DNA from 2 places in the Agrobacterium sp. A3-95 genome. Region 1 is predicted to be linked to the other one. Evidence: predicted binding sites of a transcription regulator. Region 1 holds the regulator's gene; the other holds the start of a gene.

Region 1 (7,191 bases):
CACTCGGCGCCAACCTTCGCGGCAAGGTCCGCCTCTCGCCGCCGTCCGGCCCGGCCTTGCCGGGACTGAACGACTTCGCCTTCACGTCCTATTTCAGAGGCATAGGCGCGACCGGTTTCTTTTATAAATCACCGGATGCGCTTGTATCACCCGTTGGTGACGCAAGGCCTGACAAGGATTGGCTGGAATGGGTCGATATGCGGCTTTACGGCCTTCGCAGCGCAATTGCCGAACGCATCCGCACCACCATCGGCGGTGATGCCGGAGCCTTCGCCGCCTCCATCATCACCGATGAGAGACAGGCTATATCGGCGGAGACGATGGAGGCGTTGCGGCTCTCCGGCCTTGCCCATATCGTTGCCATATCCGGGCTCAACATGGCACTGGCCTCCGGCATATTCTTTGTTGGCCTGAGACTGGCTTTCAGCCTGTTTCCCGCCTTTGCGCAGCGCTGGCCGGTCAAGAAGATCGCGGCTTTCGCGGCACTGCTGATGACGCTTGCCTATTATCTGATTTCCGGTTTCGCCGTTTCCGCCGAGCGTGCCTGGCTGATGATGTCTGTGATGCTGATCGCGGTCCTTTTCGATCAGCCATCACTCAGCCTCAGAAACGTTGCCATTTCCGCCCTGATCATTCTGGCTTTCTCGCCCTCGGAAATCATGGGTCCGAGTTTTCAGATGTCATTTGCGGCCACCATAGCGCTTGTTTCGGCCTATGCCTTCTGGAGCCGTTGGCGTACGGATCGCGAGCGGCTGTTCATCGGGCGCAAGCCCGCATGGCTGAAGGTGGCGGAAATGATGGGCGCGGTCATTGGCGGCGTTATCACGACGTCGCTGATCGGGGGCCTTTCTACGGCGATCTATTCGGTCGAACATTTTCACCGTGTCACCACCTATGGACTGTTCGCCAATCTGGCTGCAATGCCGCTCATGTCGCTGATCGTCATGCCATTCGCTCTTATCGCCATGCTGCTGATGCCCTTCGGGCTCGACGCGCCGTTCCTGAAGATCATGGGGTATGGCATGGCACTCGTCATCGAGGTTGCAAACGAGGTGGCCTCCTGGGGCGGCAGCGCAGCGACGGGGCGTCCGCACGGCTGGTTTATCGGTTTGGCTTCGGTGGGTTTCCTGCTGCTGACATTGCTGCGCAGCCGGCTTGCGCTTCTTGGCATCCCGTTTCTGCTCTTCGCCTTCGGTGTGTCGGCAGTTACGGCCTATCGTGATCTGCCGGATCTATTGATTCACGAGGACGGCGACTTGGTGGCACTCCTGGAGGGCGGCAAGGTCTCAACCACAAAAGCCCGTCCGCAGGGCTTCGTTTACGGCCAGTGGCAAAGGGCGCTGCTGCTGCCGGAAAAAACCGTGCCGCCAGATTTTATAAATGGTGAGAGCATCGCAAATAATGCTGGTTCTGACTCGAGATCGAAACTGTCGCCGGAAGACATGGCTGTGGTGGTACGCGAGATGACGGCGGCGCTCAAAGGCGCCAAAGCTGGCGTCTTCACCTGCAGGAAAGACATATGGTGCGTAGCGAGCGCCGCAAGCGGAGAGTGGGTCGTCGTTCTGAAAGATGGCCGCTTCGCCGGAAAAGCCTGCGATATTGCCGATATCGTCGTTGTTTCCCGCAGAACCTCTTTTTCGCAGTGCCGCTCGGGTGCACTCCTGCTCAGCCGTGACATCTTGCGGCGTCTCGGTTCTGTGGAAATAGATTTTGCTGACAAGAGGGAGGAGGGTGTGGCGAGCGGGCTGCGCGCCGCAATCGCCGGAACGGACAGGCCCTGGAGCCAGCACCGTTATTACGACTGGAAAAGCGGACGTTTCGACCGTGATCTACCGCAGCCCATCATCCGGCTGCTGGCGGCGTCGCAATGACTGCCGCCAGCATGGATCAACGGGCCTTGGCGCGCAAATCTTCAGTCAATTCGCCGATCTCGCCAACTTCCTCTTCATGACCAGCGTCGCGCCAGCTCTCCTTCAAACCGGCCTCGTACCATTCTTGCATGGCAGGCAGGGTGAGCAGCCGGTCGCAATAGGCTTTCGCTGCTGGCGAAAGATCCGCACTGCCATAGGTCTGGAAACGGAATGCAACCGGGCAGAAGAAAGCATCGACCGCCGTGAACTTTTGACCGGCAAGATATGGCCCGCCGAATTTTGTGAGACCCTCGCTCCACAATGCATCGATCCGCTTTATATCGGCTTTAAGCCCGGCATCGCCGCCCCTTGGTTTGACCCGAATGCCCACCGACATGGGATAGAGATTGCGCAGCGAGGAAAAGCCGGCATGCATCTCACTTGCGGCCGAACGCGACCAGGCCCTTGCATGCTTGTCGCTTGCCCAGACGCCCTGGTGTCTTTCAGCAAGATATTCGACGATCGAAAGCGTTTCCCAAACCGTCATACCCTCGTCGACTAGGCAGGGCACCTTGCCCGTCGGCGAAAAGGAGGAGAAGGAGACGCCTTCGCCGAACGGAATGAGCTTTTCATCAAAGGCGATACCGAGCGTGCGCATCAATACCCACGGCCGCAGCGACCATGAAGAATAGTTCTTGTTGGCTATATAAAGATCGTACATGGCGTATCTCCCGGATATGACGCGTATTTCTACACCTGCCAAGCGTTCACGGAATATCGAAAATTATCCATGGCTCCCATAAACGACGTTGATGAATGGTGATGTGGGGTCGCTGAGAGCGCGCCTTGCGACAAGTCACCCTTTGGTGACCACTAAAACTGACTGCGCAACACGACAGAACAACGTCGCTAAAAAACAGCGGATGTGATCGCTTCGACAATTACAGCGAGCAGCCCATTCGCCACCACGCCCGTAGCGAAACCGAAGCATCTTTATGGAGCAGGAACTCAGTTTAGAAAGGGCAACGCGCATAGGCTGAATGGCGCATATCCTCGTGCACCCGCAAAAGCACGCCACGTTTGGAAACAGCCAAACCCGATATAGGCGCCATCTTCACGATGACGCCTATTGTAAAGTGAATACGTTCGGTTCGATAAGATCAATGGTAGCGGCGGATCAGCCCAACCAGCTTGCCCTGAATTTTCACCCGGTCGGGCCCGAAGATACGGGTCTCATAGGCTGGGTTTGCCGCCTCGAGCGCAATGGAGGCACCCTTGCGGCGGAAGCGCTTCAGCGTGGCTTCCTCGTCATCCACCAGAGCCACAACGATGTCCCCGGGATTGGCAGTGTTGCCGTTGCGGATGATGACTGTGTCGCCGTCGAAAATGCCGGCCTCGATCATCGAATCACCCTTGACCTCAAGCGCGTAATGTTCGCCCGTGCCAAGCATGTCTACTGGCACGGCCACATCATGGGTGTTGTTCTGGATGGCGGAAATCGGCACGCCCGCAGCGATGCGGCCCATGACCGGCACGGTGACAGCCCCGCCCAGATCATTGGCCGGCGTCTTGGGGGCAGGGGCCGGTTCCGGCATTTTGGGCTTGCCAAGGCTGCCTTCGATAACGCTCGGCGAAAAGCCGCGCTGCGGCCTTGCACCCGGCGTATAAGCCTCTGGCAGCTTGATGACTTCCAGCGCCCGAGCTCTATTCGGTAGCCGACGAATGAACCCGCGCTCTTCGAGAGCGGTTATCAGGCGGTGGATGCCGGATTTCGAAGCAAGATCGAGTGCGTCCTTCATTTCATCGAAGGAGGGCGGCACGCCGGACTCTTTCATTCGTTCATGAATGAAGAGAAGCAATTCCTGCTGTTTGCGCGTGAGCATGAGGAAAACACCCTTTAGAATCGTAGTGGAAGTCGTGAAACAAATACAGAACGAACACTATATGTTCCATATGTGTTCTGCAATCCCCTAAAATTTCGTGAAGGTGCCATCTGTTGCTGTGATGATTTGCCTCATAGCACGCAATTGTGCTTTTGTGCGGTCGAAACCGTCCCGGCATGCTCCGGGCGGAAGGCCAGCAGGATACATGTCATGACGAAACCCTATAGCGTTGACCATCTCGTTTTGCCCGTGGAAGTCATAGGCGTCGCCGTGAAGCGCCTCGTCAGTCTTGGCTTTACGGTTGCGCCGGAGGCTCTGCATCCTTTCGGCACCCAAAATGCCTGCGTATTTTTCGCCGACGGCACCTATCTGGAGCCGCTCGCAATTGCTGATCCGGCTAAATATAATGCCTCAATAGAGAGGGGTGATGTGTTCACCGGCAGGGATGTGGCCTTCCGGCAACGGGACGGGCAGGAGGGTTTTTCGGCTCTTGTCGCCAGGACTGAAGACGCCTTGGTTGACCATGAGCGGTTTCGGGCAGCCGGCCTTTCGGCGGGCGATGTTTTCGAGTTTTCGCGGCCTGTTCGGATGCCGGATGGCTCGCAAGGCGAGGCGGCGTTCCGGCTGGCTTTTGCGGCAAGCGGGGCGGCCGCGGATTTCTTTTTGTTCAGTTGTCAACGGCTTCAAGCCCTTCAGGGCGATCGCACCATGCTGGAGCGCCACGCCAATGGTGTCACCGGCCTGAGTGAAATCGTCCTGTTTTCCGGCGGCGACATGAAGGTGGCGGGCCTGATCGAGACAGTGTTTGCCTGTGAAGGCAAATGGTCTCCGGGCGGTGATATGGTTTTTGCGACCGGCAATGCCAGCATCAGATTGACCGGAAAACCGGCTTTCAGCGGGCCGGCCCTGAATGCTCAGGATGGCAACGAAGGCGGATTGCGCGGCGCGGGCATTGTCTTTTCGTCGCACGATCTTGCCGTGACAGAGGCGGTGCTTACTGCTAATGGCGTGTCCTGCGCAAAAGCGGACGGCCGTCTGGTAGTGCCCGCGGCACCCGGTCAGGGCGTTGCCTTCGCCTTCGAGGAAAAATGATGAGCGTTACGAACAATCTTAAAGTCACTGCCGGCGATGGCGCCAGCAAGGTTTCCTTCTCGAATGCCGAGCGGTTTTCGCTGATTGCCGGTCCGTGCCAGATGGAAAGCCGCGAACATGCCTTCATGATCGCTGGCGTCCTGAAGGAGCTTTCCGACAAGCTGGGAATAGGGCTTGTCTACAAGTCCTCTTTCGACAAGGCGAACCGCACTTCGCTTTCCGGAAAACGCGGCATCGGCCTGGATAACGCGATGCAGGTTTTTGCCGATCTCAAAAAGGAATTCGGTTTTCCTGTTCTGACCGACATCCACACGGAAGAGCAATGCGCCATCGTTTCCGAGGTAGTGGACGTGCTGCAGATCCCGGCGTTCCTCAGCCGCCAGACCGATCTTCTCGTTGCTGCCGCCAAAACCGGCCGCGTCATCAACGTCAAGAAAGGCCAGTTTCTGGCGCCCTGGGACATGAAGAACGTGCTTGCCAAGCTCAATGAGAGCGGCAATCCGAATGTGATGTTGTGCGAGCGCGGCGCGTCCTTCGGTTACAACACGCTGGTTTCCGACATGCGCTCGTTGCCGATCATGGCAGCGCTCGGCGCACCTGTCGTGTTCGATGCCACCCATTCGGTGCAGCAACCGGGCGGGCAGGGCGGCTCCACAGGTGGCCAGCGCGAATTCGTCGAGACGTTGGCACGTGCGGCCGTTGCGGTTGGCGTGGCCGGCCTCTTCATCGAGACGCATGAGGATCCGGACAATGCGCCGTCAGACGGCCCTAACATGGTCCATCTGAAGGACATGCCGAAACTGCTCGAAAAGCTTCTGGCTTTCGACGCGATTACGAAAGCCTGATCGGCTGACCGTGACGGCGGGCACTTTTGTGCCAATCGATTTTAATGGCGGGCGGGCCGTTTCCGCTGCCCACCGTCATTGTAATTTCTTCGCCATCGTCTAAGACAGGCGACGGAAAATATCTGTTCCATTCCCAAGGGAGAGACCATGACTGCCATTACCGATATCATCGCGCGCGAAATTCTCGACAGCCGCGGCAATCCGACCGTTGAAGTCGACGTTTATCTCGAAGACGGCTCCATGGGCCGTGCCGCCGTTCCCTCCGGCGCCTCCACCGGCGCGCATGAGGCGGTTGAGCTGCGCGATGGCGGCAAGCGTTATCTCGGCAAGGGCGTGGAAAAGGCGGTCGAAGCCGTCAATACGGAAATCTTCGACGCGATTGGCGGTTTCGACGCTGAAAACCAGATCCAGATCGACCAGATGATGATCGCGCTCGACGGCACGCCGAACAAGTCGCGCATCGGCGCCAACGCCATCCTCGGCGTGTCGCTCGCCGTTGCGAAGGCTGCCGCTGAAGCGTCCGGCCTGCCGCTTTACCGTTATGTCGGCGGCCCGAACGCGCATCTGCTGCCGGTTCCGATGATGAACATCATCAACGGCGGCGCGCATGCCGATAACCCCATCGACTTCCAGGAATTCATGATCCTGCCGGTCGGCGCAGAAAATATTCGCGAAGCCGTGCGCATGGGCTCCGAAGTCTTCCATACGCTGAAAAAAGAACTGTCCGCACAGGGCCACAACACCAATGTCGGCGATGAGGGCGGTTTTGCACCGGGTCTCGAAAGCGCGCCGGCAGCACTCGATTTCATCATGAAGTCGATCGAAAAGGCTGGCTACCGTCCAGGCGACGACATGTTCATCGGTCTCGACTGTGCGGCGACCGAGTTCTTCAAGAACGGCAATTACGTTTATGAAGGCGAAGGCAAGACCCGTTCGCCGATCGAGCAGGCCGAATACCTGGCCGAGCTCGTGGCGAAATATCCGATCATCTCTGTCGAAGACGGCATGGCTGAAGACGACTGGGATGGCTGGAAGGCGCTGACCGATCTCATTGGCAACAAGTGCCAGCTGGTGGGCGACGATCTTTTCGTCACCAACTCCGCCCGCCTTCGCGACGGTATCAAGATGGGTGTCGCCAACTCCATCCTCGTCAAGGTCAACCAGATCGGTTCGCTTTCCGAGACGCTGGACGCAGTCGAAACGGCGCACAAGGCAGGTTACACCGCCGTCATGTCGCACCGTTCGGGCGAAACGGAAGATTCCACCATCGCCGATCTCGCGGTCGCAACCAACTGCGGTCAGATCAAGACCGGCTCGCTTGCCCGTTCCGACCGGCTCGCAAAGTACAACCAGCTTATCCGCATTGAAGAAATGCTGGGCCCGCAGGCTGCTTACGCCGGCCGTTCGATCCTGCGCGGATAATTCGCGTTCGGGTTTCGCGATATGGCCCGCCGCCTGGCGGGCCAGTATCAGGGATGGGCGGTTTATCCGCACTGCTCACTCCCGAGTTGATCCGGGGTT
Region 2 (7,191 bases), on a different contig from region 1:
CTGTTTCGATGCCGTGCTTTTTCATCCGCTCGGCCGTGGCGGGTCCTACGCCATGAAATTTCTTGACGGCCAAGGCTTCAACAAAGCCAGGCCCATTCTTCGGCGTGATGACGGCCTGGCCATTCGGTTTGTTCAGGTCGCTTGCCATCTTGGCCAGAAACTTGTTGTAGGAGATGCCGGCAGATGCATTGAGGCTGGTGACCGCCTTGATCTTTGCGCGGATCTCCAGCGCAATTTCGGTGGCGATCTCCATGCCTTTCAGGTTTTCGGTGACATCGAGATAGGCTTCGTCGAGCGATAGCGGCTCGATCAGCGGGGTATATTCGGCAAATATCTCGCGTATCTGTTGCGACACCTGCCGGTAGACCTCGAAGCGTGGCGGTACGAAGATCAGGTCCGGGCATTTCCGTTTGGCAGTGACGGACGGCATGGCGGAATGCACGCCGAAGGTTCTCGCCTCGTAACTTGCCGCAGCCACCACGCCTCGTGCGGCCGATCCGCCGACGGCGACCGGCATGCCGCGAAGTGCGGGGTTGTCGCGTTGCTCCACCGATGCATAAAAGGCATCCATGTCGATATGGATGATCTTTCGAACAGCCGTGTTATCCATCGTTCCAGCCTGTACGATCTTCCCTATTTCCACATCGCCCGCATCCGCGCGCCTACATCGATGCGGATCTGCTGCGCGCTGCGCTCGGAGGCTGCGGCCGAAACCAGGGGCCAGGTGGCGGTTTCAAAGAACTGCAGCAAAGTTGCCGGTATGAAGCGGGTTCTAGCGGCATAGACATGCCGGTCGCCCTGCGCGTTCTGGCCATGGGTGAAGAACCGTTGCGGGGTTATCAGTGACAGACTGTCCTTGGCGCGCGTCATGGCGACATAGAGCAGCCGGCGTTCCTCTTCGACTTCATGGGTGGAGCCGACGCCCAGATCGGAGGGTATGCAGCCATCGACCACGTTCAGGATAAAGACGGAACGCCATTCCTGGCCTTTTGCCGAATGAATGGTTGAAAGGGTCAGGTAATCCTCATCGAGCAGCGGCACGCCTGCCTGATCGCTGGTGGCATCCGGCGGATCGAGCGTCAGTTCGGTGAGGAAGCGTTCGCGGGAAGGATAGCCGCCGGCAATCTGCTCGAGTTGCAGCAAATCGGCCTTCCGCGTCTCGGCATCCTCATGGATGCGTTCGAGGTGGGGCTCGTACCAGAGCCGCGCCTGCTCGATATCTGATGGCCAGCCGCCTTGCGATTTTCGCAGGTTCGCCAGCAACTGCACGAAGGATACCCAGTCATCACCGGTTTTGGGTGGCGGCGGAATTTCGGCAAGGGCGAGCAGAGGTTCCGGGTCTGCCGCAATCGTATCGAGAATATTGCCGGCTTTCTTCGGCCCGATACCCGGCAGCGTCTGAAGTAGCCTGAAACCGGCGACGCGGTCGCGCGGGTTTTGCGCGAAACGCAATACCGCCAGCATGTCCTTTACATGGGCACTGTCGAGAAACTTCAGGCCGCCAAATTTGACGAAGGGAATATTGCGGCGTGTAAGTTCAACTTCAAGCGGCCCGCTATGACTGGAGGTACGAAACAGCACGGCCTGTTGCTTCAGCGTCATGCCGGTCTCACGATTGGCCAGCACCTGGTCAATAATGAAGTTCGCCTGCTCGGTTTCGCTTTTTACTGTCACGAGCTTCGGTCGCTCGAGCGACTGTCGTTCGGTCCAGAGGTTTTTGGTGAATCGCTCACGGGCAAGGTCGATGACACCATTGGCGGCAGCCAGTATCGGCTGTGTCGAGCGATAGTTGCGATCAAGGGTGATAATATCGGCAGCCGGGCTGAAAGATGCCGGAAAATCAAGGATATTGCGCACCGTTGCTGCCCGGAACGAATAGATCGACTGGGCATCGTCACCCACCACGGTCAACCCGCGACCGCCCGGCTTCAGTGCCATCAGCACCGCGGCCTGCAGCCGGTTGGTATCCTGATATTCGTCGACCATCACGTGGTCGAAACGATTGCCGATATCGCCTGCAAGGTCGGGATCGCTGACCATCTGGGCCCAGTAGAGCAGAAGATCGTCGTAATCGAGGACGTTCTGGGCCTGCTTGGCCTCCACATAGGCGGCGAATAATTGCTTGAGTTCTTCTTCCCAGCTGGACACCCATGGATAGTGCTGGCGCAGGATTTCTTTCAGCGGCGTTTGTGAATTGACGGCGCGCGAATAGATCGCAAGGCAGGTGCCCTTTGTCGGAAAACGGCTCTCGGTCTTGGAGAAACCCAGTTCGTGTCGGGCAAGGTTCATCAGATCAGCGCTGTCTTCGCGGTCGTGGATCGTGAAATCCACGTCCAGTCCAATCTGTTCCGCATAGATTCGCAAGAGGCGCGCGCCGATCCCGTGAAACGTGCCGGACCAGGCCATCGCATCCGTGAGGGCTCCGGCGTTAGCGCCGATGACCTGCTTGCAGATACGCTCGACGCGACGCGACATTTCGGAAGCGGCACGCCGTGAAAACGTCATCAGCAGGATGCGGCGAGGATCAGCGCCATTGACGATCAGATGCGCCACCCGGTGCGCCAGCGTATTGGTCTTGCCGGAACCGGCACCGGCGATAATCAGCAACGGTCCAGCCGTGTGTCCGCCTGAAGGCCCAACGCCATGTTCCACGGCCTTGCGTTGCTGCTCGTTCAGTTTGTCCAGATAGGCAACCGCCATGCCTGCATCCTTGATATTTGCCTATCCGCACGACGACGGCATTTTTCAAAAGCACTCTTGTTGCAATGATTAGCAAAAACTCAAACAGCAGGCCAGAACAAATAATGAACGCATGTCTCTGTTCTCCACACTGCGGTGGACAAACCTCGCTGATCGATATTCGCAGCCTCAATCGGGTTCCGCATGGCGTGTTGACCGGCATGCTTTTCAAACCACTGAACCAACCCGGCGGCTGATGAGTTCACCAGTCGCGTCTTGTAAGCCGTTTGTTGGGAGGACAAAAGCATGAAGCATCTGAAACTATGCCTGATCGCTGCTGCGGCACTGGCCGCATCGACATTTGCGTTTGCCGAGCAGAAGGCCATGAGGTCTGACGCCACGATCGCGTCGGATATCAATTATCTGCTTTATACGCCCAAAGACTATGCCGGTTCGGACAAAACCTATCCTCTCGTGGTCTGGCTGCATGGCGGCGATCAGGGCGGGAGCGACGTCGAAAAGCTGCGCCGCAGCGGTCTGCCAAAATTGATCGAAGGGGGCCGTGAGTTTTCTTTCATGGTGTTTTCGCCACAAAATCCGAGCGAGGAACTGCTTTATCCGATCGAACGTGTCGCAAGCGTCCTGGCTTCCGTTGTAGCGGATCATCGGGTGGACCGCAGTCGTATCTATCTGATCGGATATAGCCGGGGAGGGTTCGGCGCCTGGTCAATGGCCGAGCAGTTTCCACAAACTTTTGCTGCGGTCGTCCCAATTGCCGGTGGCGGCATCCGCCATTACCTCAACCGCACCAATGAAAAGACAGCCTTCTGGGCCTTTCACGGCTCAAGGGACGAGGTGATTCCTTTGTCCGATACTGTTGTCCTCGTTCAGCGTCTCCAAGAACTGAAACGTAATGTGCGGCTGACGGTTTTTGAAAATACGAACCATGAAGAGGTGGAGGCAAAAGTGCTCGGCGATGAGGCGATGTGGACCTGGCTTCTCCAGCAAAAGCTTGCAGACGCAAAGACGCCTTCGGTACCCTGAACCCGCAGCGGGCACCGTTTTACCGCTGGTATGGAAGCCCATAACCCAGCGCGGCCGTCATAAGGCCGGGCTGGCCGCCTCATAAGCCTTCGTCAAAACATCTCTCCGCAAGCGTGTCTTTCGCCTCTTGACACAGAGTAGGGAAGTCGTGCTAATACGCATTAATAGCTAATACGTATTAGCAATCAACGAGTGTCGGGGAGGGCATTGCGTGACCAGCCATAAACGCCTTACTCAGAACGATATTGCGAAGCTTGCCGGCGTCAGTCAGGCAACAGTATCGCTTGTTCTGAACGGCGCGCCGACCGCGATTGCGCGTATCCCGGCTGAAACACGCGAACGCGTACAGGCGGTCATTCGCAAGACGGGTTATGTCGCGGACCCGATCGCGCGCCGCATGGCCAAGGGGCTTAATCGCATCCTCGGCGTCTTCACCTACGAGCCTGCTTTTCCAAGCGCACAGGCGGACTTCTTCACGCCGTTCCTGTTGGGCATCGAGGAAGAGGCGCAACAGCAGGCGTACGATCTTCTGCTGCTGACCAGTGCCGGCGTCGGCAACAACCGCAAGATTTTTTCCGAGGGCAACAGGCTCCGGATCGCCGATGGCTGCCTGGTCCTGGGCCGTGAATTCGACCGCAAGGAGCTTACCCGGCTGGTCTCGGAAGATTATCCATTCGTGGCGATCGGCCGACGCGACGATGCTGGCGGGCCCGTGCCCTATGTTGGCGGCGACTATGCCGCGGGCACACGGCAGCTTGTTGAGGATGCCATGATGCTCGGGCATTCCAAACTCGCCTATATCGGCCCTGCGGGTCCGGCGGAATCGATTGCCGACCGCTGGCGAGGTTTCAGTGATGCGCTCGGCACGGCGGCGACGCTTGCATTGCACATAAAGGCGGTAAACCGGCCTGCCGAAAAGATCCTCGACGCGATCATCGAAAGCGGCGCGACGGTGGCATTTTTCATAGAACTGGCGGATGCGGTGCGCGTCGAGACTTTGGCACGGGAGCGCGGAATTGGGGTGCCCGACGTGTTTTCGATGGTCGTGCTTGGCAGCCATATTCGTGCCGGCCGCAGCCCGGTGCGTTTCACATCCTATGAAATTCCCCGTGAAGAGATGGGCCGGCAGGCGACTGCAATGCTGGTGAACCGCATCGAGACCGGCAGCCCGGGAAGTCAAATTCTACTCAAGTGCCAACCCGTCAAGGGTGAAACATTGGGGCCGGCTCCAGTGGCCTCCCCAGATAAGTCCCCAGTCAACAAAACGGATGAGACGACGTGAAAGAGATGCAAGCAGACATTCTTGTGGTCGGTGGTGGCCTTGGCGGCGTGGCGGCGGCCCTCGGTGCCGCACGCGCCGGAAAGCGCGTGATCATGACCGAGGAATATGACTGGATCGGCGGTCAGCTGACCAGCCAGGCCGTGCCATCGGACGAACATAGCTGGGTCGAGCAGTTCGGTATCACCCGCTCTTATCGCGCACTACGCAACGGCGTGCGCCAATATTACCGCGACCATTATCCTTTGACGGAAGGCGCCCGCTCCTGGAGTGACCTCAATCCGGGTGGCGGCTGGGTCAGCCGCATCTGCGCCGAGCCGCGCGTCAGCCTTGCGGTGATGGAAAGCATGCTTATGCCCTATATCGGTGCCGACCGGCTGACAGTGCTCAAGCCCTATCGGCCGGTTGCTGCCGATGTGGACGGCGATAGGGTCCGCGCGATCACCGTGCGGCATCGCGACAGCGGAGCTGAGATCGTCATTTCCGCCGACTACATTCTTGATGCCACCGAGCTTGGCGATCTGTTGCCGATGACGGGCACGGAATATGCCAAGGGGTTCGAGGCGCAATCGGACACGGGGGAGCCCAGTGCGCCGGCCAGCGCCCAGCCTGATAATGTGCAGGCCGTGTCGATCTGCTTTGCAATCGATCATGTCGACGGCGATCAGACGATCGACAAGCCCGATAATTACGACTACTGGCGCAAGTACGAGCCGCATTTCTGGGGTGGGCCGATGCTCGGTTTCACCGCGCCGCATCCGCGCACGCTGGAACACACGACCCGCTCCTTCACGCCCAATCCGGACGACGATCCGTTGCTGGTTGATGCCGACCAGCGCAAGGGCGGTGGCGATGAAAACCTCTGGATTTTCCGTCGCATCGCGGCACGCAAGAACTTTGCGCCAGGTTTTTATAAATCCGACATCTGCCTCGTGAACTGGCCGATGATCGACTACATGGACGGCACCATCATCGATGTGTCGGAAGAAGAAAAGGCGCGGCATCTGAAGGCGGCGGCCGAACTTTCCTATTCGGTGTTTTACTGGTTGCAGACCGAAGCGCCGCGCCTTGATGGCGGACAGGGCTTTCGCGGCCTGCGCCTCAGAGGCGATATTACCGGCACCGAACACGGCCTTGCCATGGCGCCCTATATCCGGGAAAGCCGCCGCATCAAGCCGGTCACGCGCATCGTCGAACAGGATCTTTCCTACACGGTTCGCGGTGACAGGGGGGCTGTCCGCTATCGCGACAGCATCGGCATCGGCATGTACCGCATCGATCTGCACCCATCGACCGGTGGCGACAACTATATCGATGTGCCTTCCTGCCCGTTCGAGATCCCGCTTGGCGCACTCATACCCGAGCGCGTGAAGAACCTTATTCCGGCGGGCAAGAACATCGGCACGACGCATATCACCAATGGCTGCTACCGCCTGCATCCAGTCGAATGGAATATCGGCGAAGTGGCTGGAATGCTGGCGGCCCACTGCCTGGAAAAAGGTCTCACACCGCATCAGGTGCAGGAAGACGATGACCATCTTCATGCCTTCCAGACGGCGCTGACCCGCGAAGGTATTGAAATACGCTGGCCGGATATCGCGGCCTATTAGGACGGCGGACTGTCGTTCGATCGAACCCATCTTTGGAGGAGGACTGGGAATGAATAGTCATTGGAAAATGCAAACCACGGCCTGCGCGCTGGCCCTTATCGGCTCGTTTGCGCTGGCAGCGGCAGCGGCGGCGCAGGATGCGGTCAAGCTGCGCATGACGATCTGGAGTGCCAACGAGGCGCATCTAAAGCTGTTCAACGACATCGCAGCCGGCTTCAAAAAGGACCATCCAAATGTCAGCGTGACCTATGAGTCCCTGCCTTTCGACACCTATACCACTGCGTTGACGACCCAGATCGCCGGTGGCAACGCCCCTGACATGGCCTGGATTTTCGAGACCTCGGCCTATGATTTCGTCAAATCAGGCGCGCTCTATCCGCTTACCGACACGCTGAAGGCCGCGCAGGGTTACAATCTCGACGAAGTCAGCGCCGGGGCCACGGAACGCTGGTCGCAGGACGGAAAGCTCTTCGCATATCCGTTCTCGACCTCGCCCTTTGCGGTCTTCGTCAACAATGATCTCATCAAGGCCGCAGGTGCAAAGACGCCGGCGGAGATGATCGCTGCCGGCGAATGGAC

What was found. The regulator LexA, encoded in region 1, represses DNA repair genes until DNA is damaged. The targets are predictions, from matches to a motif close to TGTTCNNNNTGTGTTCNG.
Region 2: the regulator LexA is predicted to act here: its motif matches at 2,794-2,811, upstream of ACQZ5Y_RS20220 (ATP-dependent helicase).

What each region holds. Positions count from the first base shown of each region.
Region 1 covers NZ_JBNWDR010000009.1:228,994-236,184, forward strand. The annotation lists gene ACQZ5Y_RS22170 (ComEC/Rec2 family competence protein) at 1-1,871, shown strand, start outside; gene ACQZ5Y_RS22175 (glutathione S-transferase family protein) at 1,888-2,571, opposite strand; gene lexA (transcriptional repressor LexA) at 3,011-3,733, opposite strand; gene ACQZ5Y_RS22185 (VOC family protein) at 3,944-4,825, shown strand; gene kdsA (3-deoxy-8-phosphooctulonate synthase) at 4,825-5,670, shown strand; gene eno (phosphopyruvate hydratase) at 5,818-7,092, shown strand.
Region 2 covers NZ_JBNWDR010000008.1:152,332-159,522, forward strand. The annotation lists gene dinB (DNA polymerase IV) at 1-610, opposite strand, end outside; gene ACQZ5Y_RS20220 (ATP-dependent helicase) at 634-2,700, opposite strand; gene ACQZ5Y_RS20225 (carboxylesterase family protein) at 2,986-3,723, shown strand; gene ACQZ5Y_RS20230 (LacI family DNA-binding transcriptional regulator) at 3,935-5,005, shown strand; gene ACQZ5Y_RS20235 (FAD-dependent oxidoreductase) at 5,011-6,612, shown strand; gene ACQZ5Y_RS20240 (ABC transporter substrate-binding protein) at 6,662-7,191, shown strand, end outside.